Regions from separate parts of the Streptomyces sp. NPDC050636 genome, predicted to be linked through region 1. Evidence: riboswitches for the same ligand, from Rfam matches in the RefSeq annotation. Region 1 holds a riboswitch; the other holds the start of a gene.
The links. A riboswitch is a leader RNA that binds a small molecule or an ion and turns the genes downstream of it on or off. The one in region 1 is predicted to bind glycine.
Positions count from the first base shown of each region.

Region 2: linked by a shared signal. The riboswitch ahead of gcvP (aminomethyl-transferring glycine dehydrogenase) and the one ahead of gcvT (glycine cleavage system aminomethyltransferase GcvT) in region 1 are both predicted to bind glycine.

Region 1 is NZ_JBFAIP010000013.1:82,493-89,458, forward strand. Features, by position in the region: gene AB0I10_RS14025 (ABC transporter substrate-binding protein) at 1-1,030, opposite strand, end outside; gene AB0I10_RS14030 (ABC transporter permease) at 1,130-2,128, opposite strand; gene AB0I10_RS14035 (enhanced serine sensitivity protein SseB C-terminal domain-containing protein) at 2,538-3,341, opposite strand; gene AB0I10_RS14040 (enhanced serine sensitivity protein SseB) at 3,400-4,197, opposite strand; gene AB0I10_RS14045 (AAA family ATPase) at 4,595-5,242, opposite strand; glycine riboswitch at 5,529-5,624, shown strand; gene gcvT (glycine cleavage system aminomethyltransferase GcvT) at 5,776-6,903, shown strand.
Region 2 is NZ_JBFAIP010000050.1:5,477-12,442, forward strand. Features, by position in the region: gene AB0I10_RS27715 (DUF881 domain-containing protein) at 1-282, shown strand, start outside; gene AB0I10_RS27720 (FHA domain-containing protein) at 401-1,246, shown strand; gene AB0I10_RS27725 (MerR family transcriptional regulator) at 1,264-2,016, shown strand; gene AB0I10_RS27730 (bifunctional nuclease family protein) at 2,070-2,543, shown strand; gene AB0I10_RS27735 (MerR family transcriptional regulator) at 2,727-3,332, shown strand; gene AB0I10_RS27740 (DNA polymerase IV) at 3,468-4,925, shown strand; gene AB0I10_RS27745 (PRC-barrel domain-containing protein) at 4,832-5,218, opposite strand; glycine riboswitch at 5,334-5,431, shown strand; gene gcvP (aminomethyl-transferring glycine dehydrogenase) at 5,619-6,966, shown strand, end outside.

The sequences.
Region 1 (6,966 bases):
GGCACTCGATGTTGTCGAACGGCTTCGCCTTGGTGTTGATCGCCGTGTAGACGAGGCGCTGGCCGAGCGCGTTGTCGGTGTTGGCCTTCGCCTTGGAGTCCACCAGGAGCTTGGCCTGCGTCTGGCCGTCGACACCGCGTCCGGCCAGGTCCACCAGGGTGTTGCCGGACTGCAGGTCCTTGTCGATGGTCGACTGGGCGACCTTCAGCTTCAGGACGATCTTGTCCGGCAGCTGCTTGCGCAGCGTGTCGGTCTTGGCGGACCAGTGCGGGTTGCGGACGAGGGTGAGCTGCTTGCCCTCCTCGTAGCTCTGGAACTTGTAAGAACCGGAGGAGACCACGGACTTGGTGTAGTCCGCGCCCTTGTCCTTGGCCTGCGGCACCGGGGCGGTCTGCGGGGCGCTCACCAGGTAGTCGAACTCGGCGAACGCCTTCTTCAGGCGGAAGACGATCGTGTGGTCGTCAGGGGTCTCTATGGACTTGAGCCCGTCCTTGCTCTTGTCCTTGTAGGGGCCCTTGTAGCCGCCGTCGTTGTCCTTGAGGAACTGCTGGAAGTAGTTCGGGCCCAGCGAGAGGGTGTCACGCGCGAAGTTGCTGCGCTCGACCGCGTACTTGACGTCCTGGGACGTGATCGCCGAGCCGTCGTCGTACTTGAGGCCCTTGCGGATCTTGTACGTCCAGGTCTTACCGCCGTCGGAGGCCTTGCCCATCGACTCGGCGAGGTCCGGGACCAGCTCGTTGCCCTTCGAGCCGGGGCCCGGCTTGAAGGTGGTGAGCGGGCGCGCGTAGAGCCGGCTGAAGTTGTAGATGAAGGCGTAGTACGTGTTGCCCGGGTCGAACGACTCGGGGGCGTCGCTGATCGCGTAGTTGACCGTGCCCCCCTTCGCGTCCGAGACATTGACGATGTCCTTGGTCGCGGCGTTCGCCTCGGCCGAGCCGTCCGAGGAGCCTTTGCTCCCGCTGCAGCCGGCCAGCAAAAGGCCCGCACTGGTGATGGCCGCGATCGCCGCGACCGGAACTGACCTTCGCATGATGGTCGGTATCCCCTTCGTTCGTCGAAAAAGGTCGGAACATCAAAACGCCACAATGCTGTTGAGGCTTCTGGGCGGCGGGCGGGTGCCCGGCAGTCGTCAGCGGCTGCGCGGGTCCAGCGCGTCCCTCAGACCGTCACCGAGCAGGTTGAACGCGAGCACGGTGACGAAGATCGCAAGGCCGGGGACGATCATGTACTGGGGGTCGACCTCGTAGTACTTGACCGCCTGGTTGAGCATTCCGCCCCAGGACGCCTGGGGAGGTTGAATGCCGACGCCCAGGAAGCTCAGCGCCGCCTCGAAGAGGATGTTGGAGGGGATCAGCAGCGTCGAGTAGACGATGATCGGTCCCACCAGGTTGGGCAGCAGTTCCCGGAAGAGGATGAACGGCCCGCGCGCGCCCATGCCGCGGGCGGCGTCCACGAATTCGCGTTCGCGCAGCGACAGCGTCTGGGCGCGCACGATACGTCCCATGTACGGCCAGTTGAAGAAGCCGATCACGAAGATCAGCACCGAGATGTGCAGCGGCAGGCCTTCCATCCCGAATGCGCCGCCCTGGAGCGAGGCGGAGATGGCGATGGCGAACAGCAGCAGCGGGAAGGCCAGGAAGACATCCATCATGCGGCTGATGAACGCGTCCACCCGCCCTCGGTAGAAGCCGGCGACGACGCCGAGGACGGTGCCGATGGCGACCGACAGCAGCGTCGCGCCGAAGGCGACGATCAGCGACACCCAGGAGCCCTCGATGATGCGCGCGAGCAGGTCGCGGCCGAACTTGGGGTCCACACCGAGCGGGTGGTCCCCGCTCATGCCGCCGAAGTCGCCCTTGGGCAGCGTGGTGTTGGGGTCGATCAGCGACTGGTTCGGGCTGTTCGGGTCCAGCCCGAGCAGCGCCTGGAGGGGACGGGAGAGCGCGGCGACCACGACGAGCAGGATGACAACGATGGCTCCGGCCACCGCGACCTTGTCGCGCCGGAAGCGCAGCCACGCGATCTGGCCGAGCGAGCGCCCCTCGATGCGCTTGCTCTCCACGCCCTTCAGCACCGCTTCCGGCTGCGCCTCAGCAGCCGCCCCGGTGGTCTCGATCGGTGCGGTCACGGTGCCTTTGACCCCTCTCGGCCGACGGTGGCCGGCCCAATGCCCGCCGCTGTAGCGGCCTGATTCACATCACTGGTGCAGGAAGTGCAAGTGGTGCGGACATCGCGGAGGTTCGCCCCGTGGAAATCAGAGATTCACGCGATGCCGGTCTGAATGACGCCCGTACAAAGAGCCGAAGCTCTCTGCTGCCGGAGTCTTCATCCGATTCGCGATCACTCACCAGCCCTCGCGGTGAAAGGATGCGCAACTGTGATGTGGCCCACGGGCTTCCGTTATACGGACAGCCGGACCGGCTAAGCGGAATGCACAACCGCGGAAGAGGGGCCCAACCGGTGGGCACAAGGGGTGAATTCACACCAAAGAAAAGCGCCCTGCCGGGCTATCCGGAGCTGGTTTGGACCAACGCGGATCAGTAGGGACGCGGATATCCGTAGCCGTAGGAAGGCGCGGGAGCGGGGCCCTGGCCGGGGGGCTGGGCATAGCCGTCGCGGTCGAAGAAGGGGCGCGTGGAAGCCCGCATCCACATGCCGACGGGGTCGTATTCATCGTTCATGGCGACGGTCGATACCGGCAATCCGTCCGGAACCGCGCCGATCGACTGCTGGATCATCAACCGCACCGAATCCACCGCGTGCTGGCCGGTGTCGTACAGGTCCAGACCGATCGCCAGATAGGGGGCACCCAGGGCGGGCTGCACCCACGCCCGGCGCAACGACCGTACAGCGGGCGTCCGGTGGGCGTTCTGGGCCAGGAGGGCATAGAACTGCGGGATGTCGATGACCGGGTCCGAGATCCGCAGCGGTCCGGCGGGCAGCCGATCGAGGCCGCCGGCGATACGGCGCAGATCCAGCCAGGGAATGCCGACTCCACCGCCGGGAGCGTGCGGATTCAGCCACAGGCCCCAGCGGTCGGGGAAGAGCGTCGCAGCGATGTCGGGACCGGTGACGAGTTCGTGGTCGCGGGTCCAGCCGGAGGCGGCGAGTTCGGCGGCGGAGGTCACACACGGCGCGTAGCCGAGGCCGTCGACCTCCATGTTTCCGTACTGCGCGTCGGGCATACCGGCCCGGCCCTGCCAGAGCAGCATCCAGACCTGTCCGGTGGCGAGTGCCTGCAGCAGCGCCTCATAGGCGTCGTAGCGACCGGGCGAGACCTGCTGCAGCATCTGCTCGACCTGTCCGGCCGCCGCCGCTCCCTGATGCGCACCCGCGCTCACGTGGTCCGTCCCTTCTGTCGGCAGGGCACGTGGGGCGCCCGCCCGTCATCCAACCAGCTTACGAGTGCTCCCGAGCGTAGAAGGGCCGCACACGCTCCAGCATCCAGTCGGCGACCGGGTCGCCCTGGGCGATGTCCAGCATGACGAGTTGTACGGGCCAGGGCACCGGCACCGCGCCCAGCGCACGTCCCAGGGCTTGCAGGGCCCCTTCGCGGGCGGTGCCGTCGTGCAGCGCGGCGGGGGGCACCTCGACCTGAACTCCGACGAACAGCGCGGGCGTGTCGCCCTCGACACTTGCCAGGACACGCCGGGCAGTCAGGACAAATCCGGCACCGGAGAACTCCAGTCCGGCGGCGGCCAGGAAGTCCACCGGCTCGTCCTGCCAGTCCGGCTCGAAGAGCCGCACCCGGCCGCCGCTCGCCGGGCCGTCCGCCTCCGTACGCCCCACCCGGCACAGTGCGGCCACCGCGTCCGGCGGCAGCGGGACGCCGATCGTGCCGTCCGGATTGACCGCGATGCCCAGCTTCGCGGGCAGGCCGCGGGCGAACTCCCGGGCCGGCGCGACGGTGAAGGACATGTGCGGGCCGACGGCCCGCCGGAACTCCTGCTCGGAGCTGAAGACCGGGACATACGCCGCGCCGCCGATCTCCACGGTGGGCAGGTCGAGGCCGCCGGCACCCAGGCCCGCGCTCTCGGGGCCGCCGCCGTTGGGCAGCGGTACCCACAGCCGGCTGCGGCCCAGTACCTCGACGATCCGGCCGCCCGCGCCCGGGTGCCCGACCGACGCGCCCAGCACCTCTTCGAGCTCGTTCGCCGGCCACGCCAGCTCCGGTATTCCCTGCTCCGGAAAGTTCATCTCATCCACCCGTTCGCACCGCCCCGTTCACACCGCGCTTTCTGGCCAAAGACCCTAAACGAGCACGGCGGGGTTCCCGGCCGCGGGTCTCTGCAGGAAGCAGGAAGGCGACCGGACGGCGTCCTGCCGATCCTGCGGCCGGGCACCGTCTTACCGATCCTGCGGCCGGGCACCGTCTTACCGATCCTGCGGCCGGGCACCGTCTTGCCGATCCTGCGGCCGGGCACCGTCTTGCCGATCCTGCGGCCGGGCACCGTCTTGCCGATCCCCTTCCGCACCACCGGAATAACGCCCCGCGCCCCCACGTTGTGGCCCCGCAGGGGGCGCTCGCAACACCTACGGGAAGTGTTCGCCCACCCCCTAGGGACCCCACCCCAGCCGAAACCCACCGTCTCGGTCAGCCGAAACCCACCGTCTCCAGCGCGCTGGCCGCCCCCCGGTCCAGCAGCACCGCCGAGTCGAAGCCCTTCGGCAGCCGGGCCGCCTCCGCCCCGCCGACCAGCCGGCCGACCGCCCTGCGGTGCCGCGCGAACGCGTACCCCGAGACCCCGCGCCCCCGGGACTCCTGGCCGGACAGCGCCACCTCGGGCGACACATCGAGCAGCACCAGATGCAGCCCCCGGCCGCCGCGCCGGGCCGACCGCGCGATCCAGCGCCGCACCCACGCCTGCGTCCCGCAGTCGTGCACCACCACGCTCTCGCGGGAACGCAGCGCGCGGCGCAGCCCGAGGTAGTGGGAGGCGCGGACCAGCGGGCGGTAGAGGCCGTACGGCAGCCGGCGCAGCCTGCCGCGCTCCCAGCGTGCGCGGACGTCCTGCGAGTCGATGCGGTGCACCGGGACGCCCCGCGCGTCCAACGACGGCACGATGCGGTGCATCAGCGTGCTCTTGCCGCTCCCCGGCAGGCCGGAGACCACGACCAGGTCGCCGGCCGGAAAGCGCATCTCGGCCGCGTGGCGGGCCTGCTGCGCTCCTCTCAAGTCCATGACATCGGCGTTGCGTCCTGGCCTGACGACGGCCAGGGGCGTGCGCCTGGGGCGGGGCATCGCGGCGCCCGCGACCCCCGCATTCGTCGCGAATGCGGCTTCCCTGTGCACCGTGATCGCCCCTCCCGGTCCGGTTCGAGTCCGGTCCAAGCCCGTTCTCTACCCGCAGAGTGTCAAGAAACGGTAATGCCCTTCAAGGAGATTGTCCGATCCGTCCGCGCTGTGGACGTGGCCGGGGGCGGGGCGACGACCAGGGCTCCTGTATCCGGCGATCCCGTGCAATGATGTCGGCGCCACGTGCACACCGGTTCGACACCCGTGCACGGCCAACTCCATACCGGCCGCTTGAATCCGCGCGGGAGAGTCCCCGGCCGCCACGGCGGGGCGCCGAAGGAGCAAGTCCTCCCTTGAATCTCTCAGGCCCCTATACCGCGCGGGCGAGGCAGATCTGAAAAGCGAGCCACTGCCCGGCCTACGGGGCGGCTCCACCCAAGGTGCAAACCGGGTCCGTTCGCGGGATCCCGGTGAACCTCTCAGGTTCCGATGACAGATGGGGAGAACGTCTTGTCACCCATGCCTGGGAGCCCAGAACCATGACTGATGCCCCCCGCCGCACCGCGCTCGATGCCACGCATCGCACGCTCGGCGCGACCATGACCGACTTCGCCGGCTGGGACATGCCGCTGCGCTACGGCAGCGAACGCGACGAGCACGTCGCCGTCCGCACCCGCGCCGGCCTCTTCGACCTCTCCCACATGGGCGAGATCACCGTCACCGGACCGCAGGCCGCCGACCTGCTCGACTACGCGCTGGTGGGCAACATCGGCGGGGTGAAGACCGGCCGCGCCCGCTACACCATGATCTGCGAGGCCGAGGGCGGCATTCTGGACGACCTGATCGTCTACCGCCTCGCCGAGCAGGAGTACATGGTCGTCGCCAACGCCTCCAACGCCCAGGTGGTGCTGGACGCGCTGACCGAGCGCGGGGCCGGCTTCGACGCCGCGGTCCGCGACGACCGGGACGCGTATGCGCTGATCGCGATTCAGGGCCCGGAGTCCCCCGGCATCCTCAAGGGACTGACGGACGCCGACCTGGACGGCCTCAAGTACTACGCGGGCCTGCCCGGGACGGTCGCCGGTGTGGATGCGCTGATCGCCCGCACCGGATACACCGGCGAGGACGGCTTCGAGCTGTTCGTCCGCCCCGCGGACGCGGTCGCCCTCTGGGAGGCGCTGACCGCGGCCGGCAAGGACGCCGGGCTGATCCCGTGCGGGCTGTCCTGCCGTGACACGCTGCGCCTGGAGGCGGGCATGCCGCTGTACGGGCACGAGCTGACCACCGCGACCACGCCGTTCGACGCCGGTCTCGGTCGGGTCGTGAAGTTCGAGAAGACCACCAACAACGGTGACTTCGTGGGCCGCGCCGCGCTGGCTGCGGCCGCCGAGCGCGCCGAGGCCAGCCCGCCGCGCAAGCTGGTCGGCCTGATCGCCGAGGGCCGCCGGGTGCCGCGCGCCGGATACCCGGTCGTCGCGGCCGACGGCACGGTCATCGGCGAGGTCACCTCCGGGGCGCCGTCCCCCACCCTGGGCAAGCCGCTCGCCATCGCCTATGTCGACGCGGCATACGCCACGCCGGGCACCGAGGGTGTCGCGGTGGACATCCGTGGAAGCCATGAGCCGTATGAGGTCGTCGCGCTGCCCTTCTACAAGCGGCAGAAGTAACGCTTCACCTACGGCGGCTGCCGTGGGCGGAGCAGCACCGGCGCGCACCGCGCGTCTCACTGT
Region 2 (6,966 bases), on a different contig from region 1:
GAGGCCATTCAGGTCAATGACGTACGGGTCGTCGCGAACACCTATCTCTCGGATGTTCGGGGCGGCGTGGAGATTGACGGCAAACGGGTTACACAGCCGTTCCGTTTCAAGGTCATCGGCAAGCCGGAGGACCTGGAACCGGCTTTGAACATCCCCGGCGGGGTCGTTCAGACGCTGGAAAAAGAGCAGGCCAAGGTGGCTGTGACCCGTGAGGAGAAGATCATTGTGAACGCCTTGCGAGTGGCGAAGCGGCCTGACTACGCTCGGTCGTCATCGCAGTGAGGCGTCCACGAATGGCGATGGCCCGGGGAGGGCATGTGGTAGCGGGGGGTCGACGCACCGTGCGTGTGGTGTGTGGTGGAAACTGTCTGAAGGCCACGGACGTTCACAGGATGTCCGGATCGGCCGGTGTGTGCATCGAGGGTTCGTCCTGCCCCACGGGCGGGTCTGTTTCGTTCAAGGGGAATCGCCCGTGAAGTTGTTTGGAAAGCTGTTCGGCAAGAGCGCACGCCAGGAGGCCGGCGGCTCCGCGCGGCACCGCGCTCCGCGCCAGCCCGATGAGAGCGGCGCAGGTGAGGACCGTCCGCTCTTCCGTGATGAGGTCGGCGGTCCGTCTGGGGGGCACGGGGCGGGTTCTGTTGACCCCTCCGGGGCCGCCCGCATAGGTTCCCAGGAACCATCAGCCTCTCGCACGGGTGGAGGGTCGGCCTTGCCGGTTTGTACGAGGTGTGGGCACCAGAACGCAGAGGCGAGCCGGTTCTGCTCCAACTGCGGTGCGCCGTTGCGTCCGGGAGCGCAGGCCGAGCGCGCGTCCGAGACGACGTCGACCATCTCCATTTCGGGGCTTGAGGCCTATGACGCGGAGGCGACCGGGCAGACCCTGACGCCGTCGCTGTCCCCCGAGGCCCAGGCGGCGGTCGATGCGCTTCCCGTGGGCTCGGCGCTGCTGATCGTCCGCCGGGGTCCGAACTCGGGCAGCCGCTTCCTTCTGGACGGCGAGCTGACGACGGCGGGCCGCCACCCGCAGAGCGACATCTTCCTCGACGATGTGACGGTCTCCCGCCGCCATGTGGATTTCCGTCGCGGCCAGGACGGCGCGTTCACGGTCTCCGACGTCGGCAGCCTGAACGGCACCTACGTCAACCGTGAGCGGATCGATTCTGTCGTGCTCTCCAATGGCGACGAGGTCCAGATCGGCAAGTACCGCCTGGTCTTCTACGCGAGCCAGCGCGGGGCCGGTATCTGACCGGCCAGGGAAGGCATATGCGCCATACACCGACAGGCGGTGCCGGTTCTGCCGGCACCGCCTCCTCGGACGGCAAGCCGGTGAGCATCGGCACGGTGCTCAATGTGCTGCGCGAGGAGTTCCCCGAGGTCACCATCTCCAAGATTCGCTTCCTGGAGGCCGAGGGGCTGGTCGAGCCGAAGCGCACGCCTTCCGGTTACCGCAAATTCACCGTGGAGGACGTCGCGCGGCTGGCGAGCGTCCTGCGGATGCAGCGGGACCACTATCTGCCGCTGAAGGTCATCCGGGAGCATCTGGACGCCCTGGAGCGCGGTGAGCGGGTGCAGCTGCCCGCCCAGGCCGCGCCGCCCTCCAGGGACCTGGTGGACGGCGTGCACGACCCCGACGAGGAGCGGCCGACGGCGGCCCGGATCGGCCGGGCCGAGCTGCTGGCCGCCGCAGAGGTGGACGAGGCCGCGCTCGCCGACTGGGAGTCGTACGGACTGATCGTTCCCGACGCGGGCGGGGGCTACGACATCGAGGCCGTCACGGTCGCCAAGCTGGTCGCGGATCTGGGCCGTTTCGGTCTCGAACCGCGGCATCTGCGTGCCGTGAAAGCGGCGGCCGAGCGCGAGGCCGGCCTGGTCGAGCAGGTCGTTGCACCCCTTCGGCGGCACCGCAATCCGCAGACCAGAGCCCATGCCGAGGCCACCGCCAGAGAGCTGGCGACGCTGTCCGTACGGCTGCATGCGGCGTTGGTCCAGACCGCTTTGCGGGTCCGGCTCCAGTGAGCAAAAGAGTGCCCGACTACCCAAACCGGCCGGGCACGTCCTAGGGTTACTGTGTGAACGAGCTCGACGTCGTGGGTGTCCGGGTGGAAATGCCTTCCAGCCAACCGATCGTGCTCCTGCGGGAGGTGGGAGGCGATCGCTACTTGCCCATTTGGATCGGGCCAGGGGAGGCGACCGCCATTGCTTTCGCCCAGCAGGGCATGGTCCCTGCCAGGCCGCTGACGCACGACCTTTTCAAGGACGTGCTGGAAGCGGTGGGCCAGGAGCTGACGCAGGTCCGCATCACGGATCTGCGCGAGGGAGTGTTCTACGCCGAATTGGTCTTCGCCAGCGGCGTCGAGGTCAGCGCGCGTCCGTCTGATGCCATAGCGCTGGCGTTGCGCACCGGAACGCCGATTTTCGGTACCGACGGTGTGCTGGACGACGCGGGGATCGCGATCCCGGACGAGCAGGAGGACGAGGTGGAGAAGTTCCGCGAGTTCCTCGACCAGATCTCGCCCGAGGACTTCGGCACCAACAGTCAGTGATCGGCCGCCGGACATCTGATTCCGGCCAATCTGCTAGGCCTTCCCCGTGCGAGGTCACGAGAAACCACTCGTAGGGTGATTATCACTCGGCGTGGCGAGCGCGGCGATCGTTGACGCACCCCGAGCGACTGCATACCGTCGATGTGGCAGGTCCCGTCCGGGACGTGGAGGACGGAGGGCGGCGTGGCAATCACCGGCGACGGTACGGCGGCGGAAGGGGCGTTGCCGCTCCACTCGGGTGCGACGGCAAACCGTGCCCCGGTTCAGGCCGCCGCGGTGTCGGGGGACCGCGAGGCGCAGAACATCGGCTACCGCGGCCCGACCGCGTGTGCGGCGGCGGGAATCACTTACCGGCAACTCGACTACTGGGCCCGTACGGGCTTGGTGGAGCCGAGCGTCCGGCCGGCGTACGGCTCCGGCACCCAGCGGCTCTACAGCTTCCGGGACGTCGTCGTCCTGAAGATCGTCAAGCGGCTGCTGGACACCGGGGTGTCGCTGCAGAACATCCGCACCGCCGTCCAGCATCTCCGCTCGCGCGGGCTCGCGGATCTGACGCGGATGACGCTGATGAGCGACGGTGCGACGGTCTACGAGTGCACCTCGCCCGACGAGGTCGTCGATCTGCTCCAGGGCGGCCAGGGCGTCTTCGGGATCGCGGTCGGCGTGGTGTGGCGGGACATGGAAAGCGCCCTGTCACAGCTGCACGGAGAGCGCGTGGACACCGGCGAGACGCTGATCGGGAAGAACCCGCACGACGAGCTGGCGCGGCGGCGCAACCGGGCGGGCTGAGGGCCCGTCTCCGGGCCCCGGCCGGGCTTGGGGAGTCTCACCCCGTCGCTCCGCCTCCTTGCGGTTCTGCACGCCGACCTGGTGCGCGGCCCTGCGTCGGGTCGATTGTCAGTGGTGTGCGGCAGCATCGGAGATGTGAGAAGTGCGCCGACGATCCTGCATCTGGACATGGATGCGTTCTACGCGGCCTGTGAGCAGGCGGCCAAGCCGAGCCTGCGCGGGAAGCCCGTGGTGGTCGGCGGGATCGGGCCGCGCGGTGTCGTAGCCACGGCCTCGTACGAGGCCCGGGTCTTCGGGATTCGCTCCGCGATGCCCACGGCCCAGGCGCGCCGGCTGTGCCCCAACGCCGCGTATCTCCATCCGCGTTTCACGCTCTACCGTCAGGTGAGTGATGCGGTGATGGAGCTGCTGCGGGCGCTGTCGCCGCTGGTGGAGCCGCTGAGTCTGGACGAGGCGTTCGTGGATCTGGAGGCCGGCGGTGTCGTGGCGGAGACGTCCGCCGTACGGGCCGTGGGGGAGAAGCTGCGGCGCGACATCCGGGCGGTCACGGGTCTGACCGGTTCGGTGGGCCTCGCGGGGGCCAAGTTGCTTGCGAAGATCGGTTCCGAGGCGGCGAAGCCGGACGGGCTGGTGGTGATCGAGCCCGGTACGGAGCGGGAGCTGCTGGGGCCGATGACGGTGCGGACGCTGCCCGGGGTGGGCCCCGCGACGGCCGAGGCGCTGCGGCGGGCAGGCATCACGACGGTCGCGGAGACCGCGGAGGCCGGTGAGGCGGAGCTGGTGCGGCTGCTCGGCAAATCCCACGGCGCCGGGCTCTATGCGATGGCGCTGGGCAAGGACGACCGGCCGGTGGTTGCCGATCGGGACGCGAAGTCCGTCTCGGTCGAGGACACCTTCGAAGTCGATCTGACCGACCGGACGCGGGTGCGGGCGGAGCTGGTGCGGCTGGCCGACCGCTGTGTGCAGCGGCTGCGGGCCGCCGGGCGCTCCGGGCGCACGGTGGTGATCAAGGTGCGGAACTACGACTTCTCGACGTTGACCCGTTCGGAGACGCTGCGCGGTCCCACCGACGATCCCGGCGTCGTACGCGAGGCCGCCGCGCGGCTGCTGGAGACGGTGGACACGACCGGCGGGGTGCGGCTGCTGGGCGTGGGGGTGAGCGGGCTCGCCGACTTCACCCAGGAGGACCTGTTCGCGCAGTTGGCGACGGAGCGGGAGGCCGAGGAGACGGCGCAGGCCGCACCGGAGTCGGCGGCGGACGACGCGAGCGAGCCGGAGCCCGAGCAGGAGCGACCGCGCCGCTGGCATCCGGGGCTGGACGTGGTGCACGACGAATTCGGCGCCGGCTGGGTGCAGGGGAGCGGAGTGGGGCGGGTGACCGTACGTTTCGAGACGCCGTGGTCCGCACCGGGGAGGGTGCGGACCTTCGCCGTCGACGACCCGGCGCTGCGGCCGGGAGAGCCATTGCCGCTGGTGGTGGGCGGGGTGCCGGAGGCGGGTCAGTCCTCGCCGGCGATCCGGCCGAAGTCCTTGTCGGCGGGCGGCGAGGACGGTACCGAGTCCGATGCGGGGGAGGAGATATCCAGCCGGTAGTGGTGGTAGAGCTGGAGTTCCTGCTCGGGGGAGAGATGCCGGCCTACGCCGAAGTCCGGGGCGTCCTTGATCAGCTTGCGGTCATAGGGGATGCGCAGCCCCTCTTCGATCATTTCGCTCGGCTCCAGGGGGACGAATGCGTCCCGGCTGAAGAGTCCGGTGCGTACGGCCGCCCATTCGGGTTCCCCCGTCGCATCGTCGAGATACACCTCGTCGATGGTGCCGATTTTGGTGCCGTGCCGGTCGAACGCCTTGCGGCCGATCAGGCTCCGGGGATCGATATCGGTTTGCACGGCCCCTCCAAACGCTCGCAATTGCCCTGTAGACAACTACCAAACGGCACATTTCATGCCCCGGCCACTCGAACGATCCCTCAGAGGGTGCGCTGGTAGGCTGACGAATGGCCGCTGACCCCATGCGGGAGAGTCCTTTGTCGTTCGCGACGGGGGCGCCGAAGGAGCAAATCCTCCCCGGAATCTCTCAGGCACACGTACCGCATGGACGAGGTCACTCTGGAAAGCAGGGCGGGCCACGGACAGGCACAGCGCCGGAGCCCATCCTCACCGACGGTGAAAGTCGGACCGCAGCGCGGGCCGGTGAAGCTCTCAGGTTGAGATGACAGAGGGGGAGGCCGTCCGGGCACCAGCGCCGTGGTGCCCCTCGTAGGTCGTATTGACCAGGAGGCCCCCGCAGATGACCACCAATCGCATCTCCTTGACCGAGCTGGAGCGCGGCATCCCGTTCGAGCACCGGCACATCGGTCCCGACCACGAGGCGCAGGCGAAGATGCTCGCGCACATCGGATTCGGATCGCTCGACGAGCTCACCGCGACGGCCGTACCCGACGTGATCAAGAGCGCCGAGGCGCTCGGCCTGCCGCAGGCCCGTTCCGAGGCCGAGGTCCTGGAGGAGCTGCGCGCCCTGGCGGACCGTAACCAGGTCCTGTCCTCCATGATCGGCCTCGGCTACTACGGCACGTTCACCCCGCCGGTGATCCTTCGCAATGTCATGGAGAACCCCTCCTGGTACACGGCGTACACGCCCTACCAGCCGGAGATCTCGCAGGGCCGCCTGGAGGCGCTGCTGAACTTCCAGACGGTGGTCGCCGACCTGACCGGACTGCCCACCTCCGGCGCCTCCCTGCTGGACGAGGGCACCGCCGCCGCCGAGGCGATGGCGCTGTCCCGCCGCATCGGCAAGGTCAAGCAGGGCGTCTTCCTGGTCGACGCCGACTGTCTGCCGCAGACCATCGCCGTGATCCAGACCCGCGCCGAACCGACCGGTGTCGAGGTCGTCGTCGCGGACCTCACCGACGGCATTCCCGTGGAGATCGCCGAGCGCGGCGTCTTCGGCGTGCTGCTGCAGTACCCCGGCGCCTCCGGCGCGGTGCGTGACCCGCGCGCCGTCATAGCGCAGGCCCAGGAGCTCGGCGCGGTCGTCACCGTCGCCGCCGACCTCCTCGCGCTGACGCTGCTGACGTCGCCCGGCGAGCTCGGCGCGGACATCGCCGTCGGCACCACCCAGCGCTTCGGCGTCCCGATGGGCTTCGGCGGACCGCACGCCGGGTTCATGGCCGTACGCGACAAGTTCGCCCGCAGCCTGCCGGGCCGCCTGGTGGGCGTCTCCGTCGACGCCGACGGCAACAAGGCCTACCGCCTCGCGCTGCAGACCCGTGAGCAGCACATCCGCCGCGAGAAGGCCACCAGCAACATCTGCACCGCGCAGGTGCTGCTCGCCGTCATGGCCGGGATGTACGCCGTGTACCACGGCCCCGGCGGCCTCCAGGCCATCGCGCGGCGCACCCACCGCTACGCCACCGTCCTCGCCGAGGGCCTGCGGGCCGGCGGCGTGGAGATCGTGCACGGCGCATACTTCGACACTCTGACCGCGCGGGTGCCCGGACGGGCCGCCGAGGTCGTCGCCGCCGCCCGTGAGGCCGGCGTCAACCTCCGCCAGGTCGACGCCGACCTGGTCGGCATCGCCTGCGACGAGACCACCGGGCGCGCGCAGCTGGCCGGCGTCTGGAGCGCCTTCGGCATCC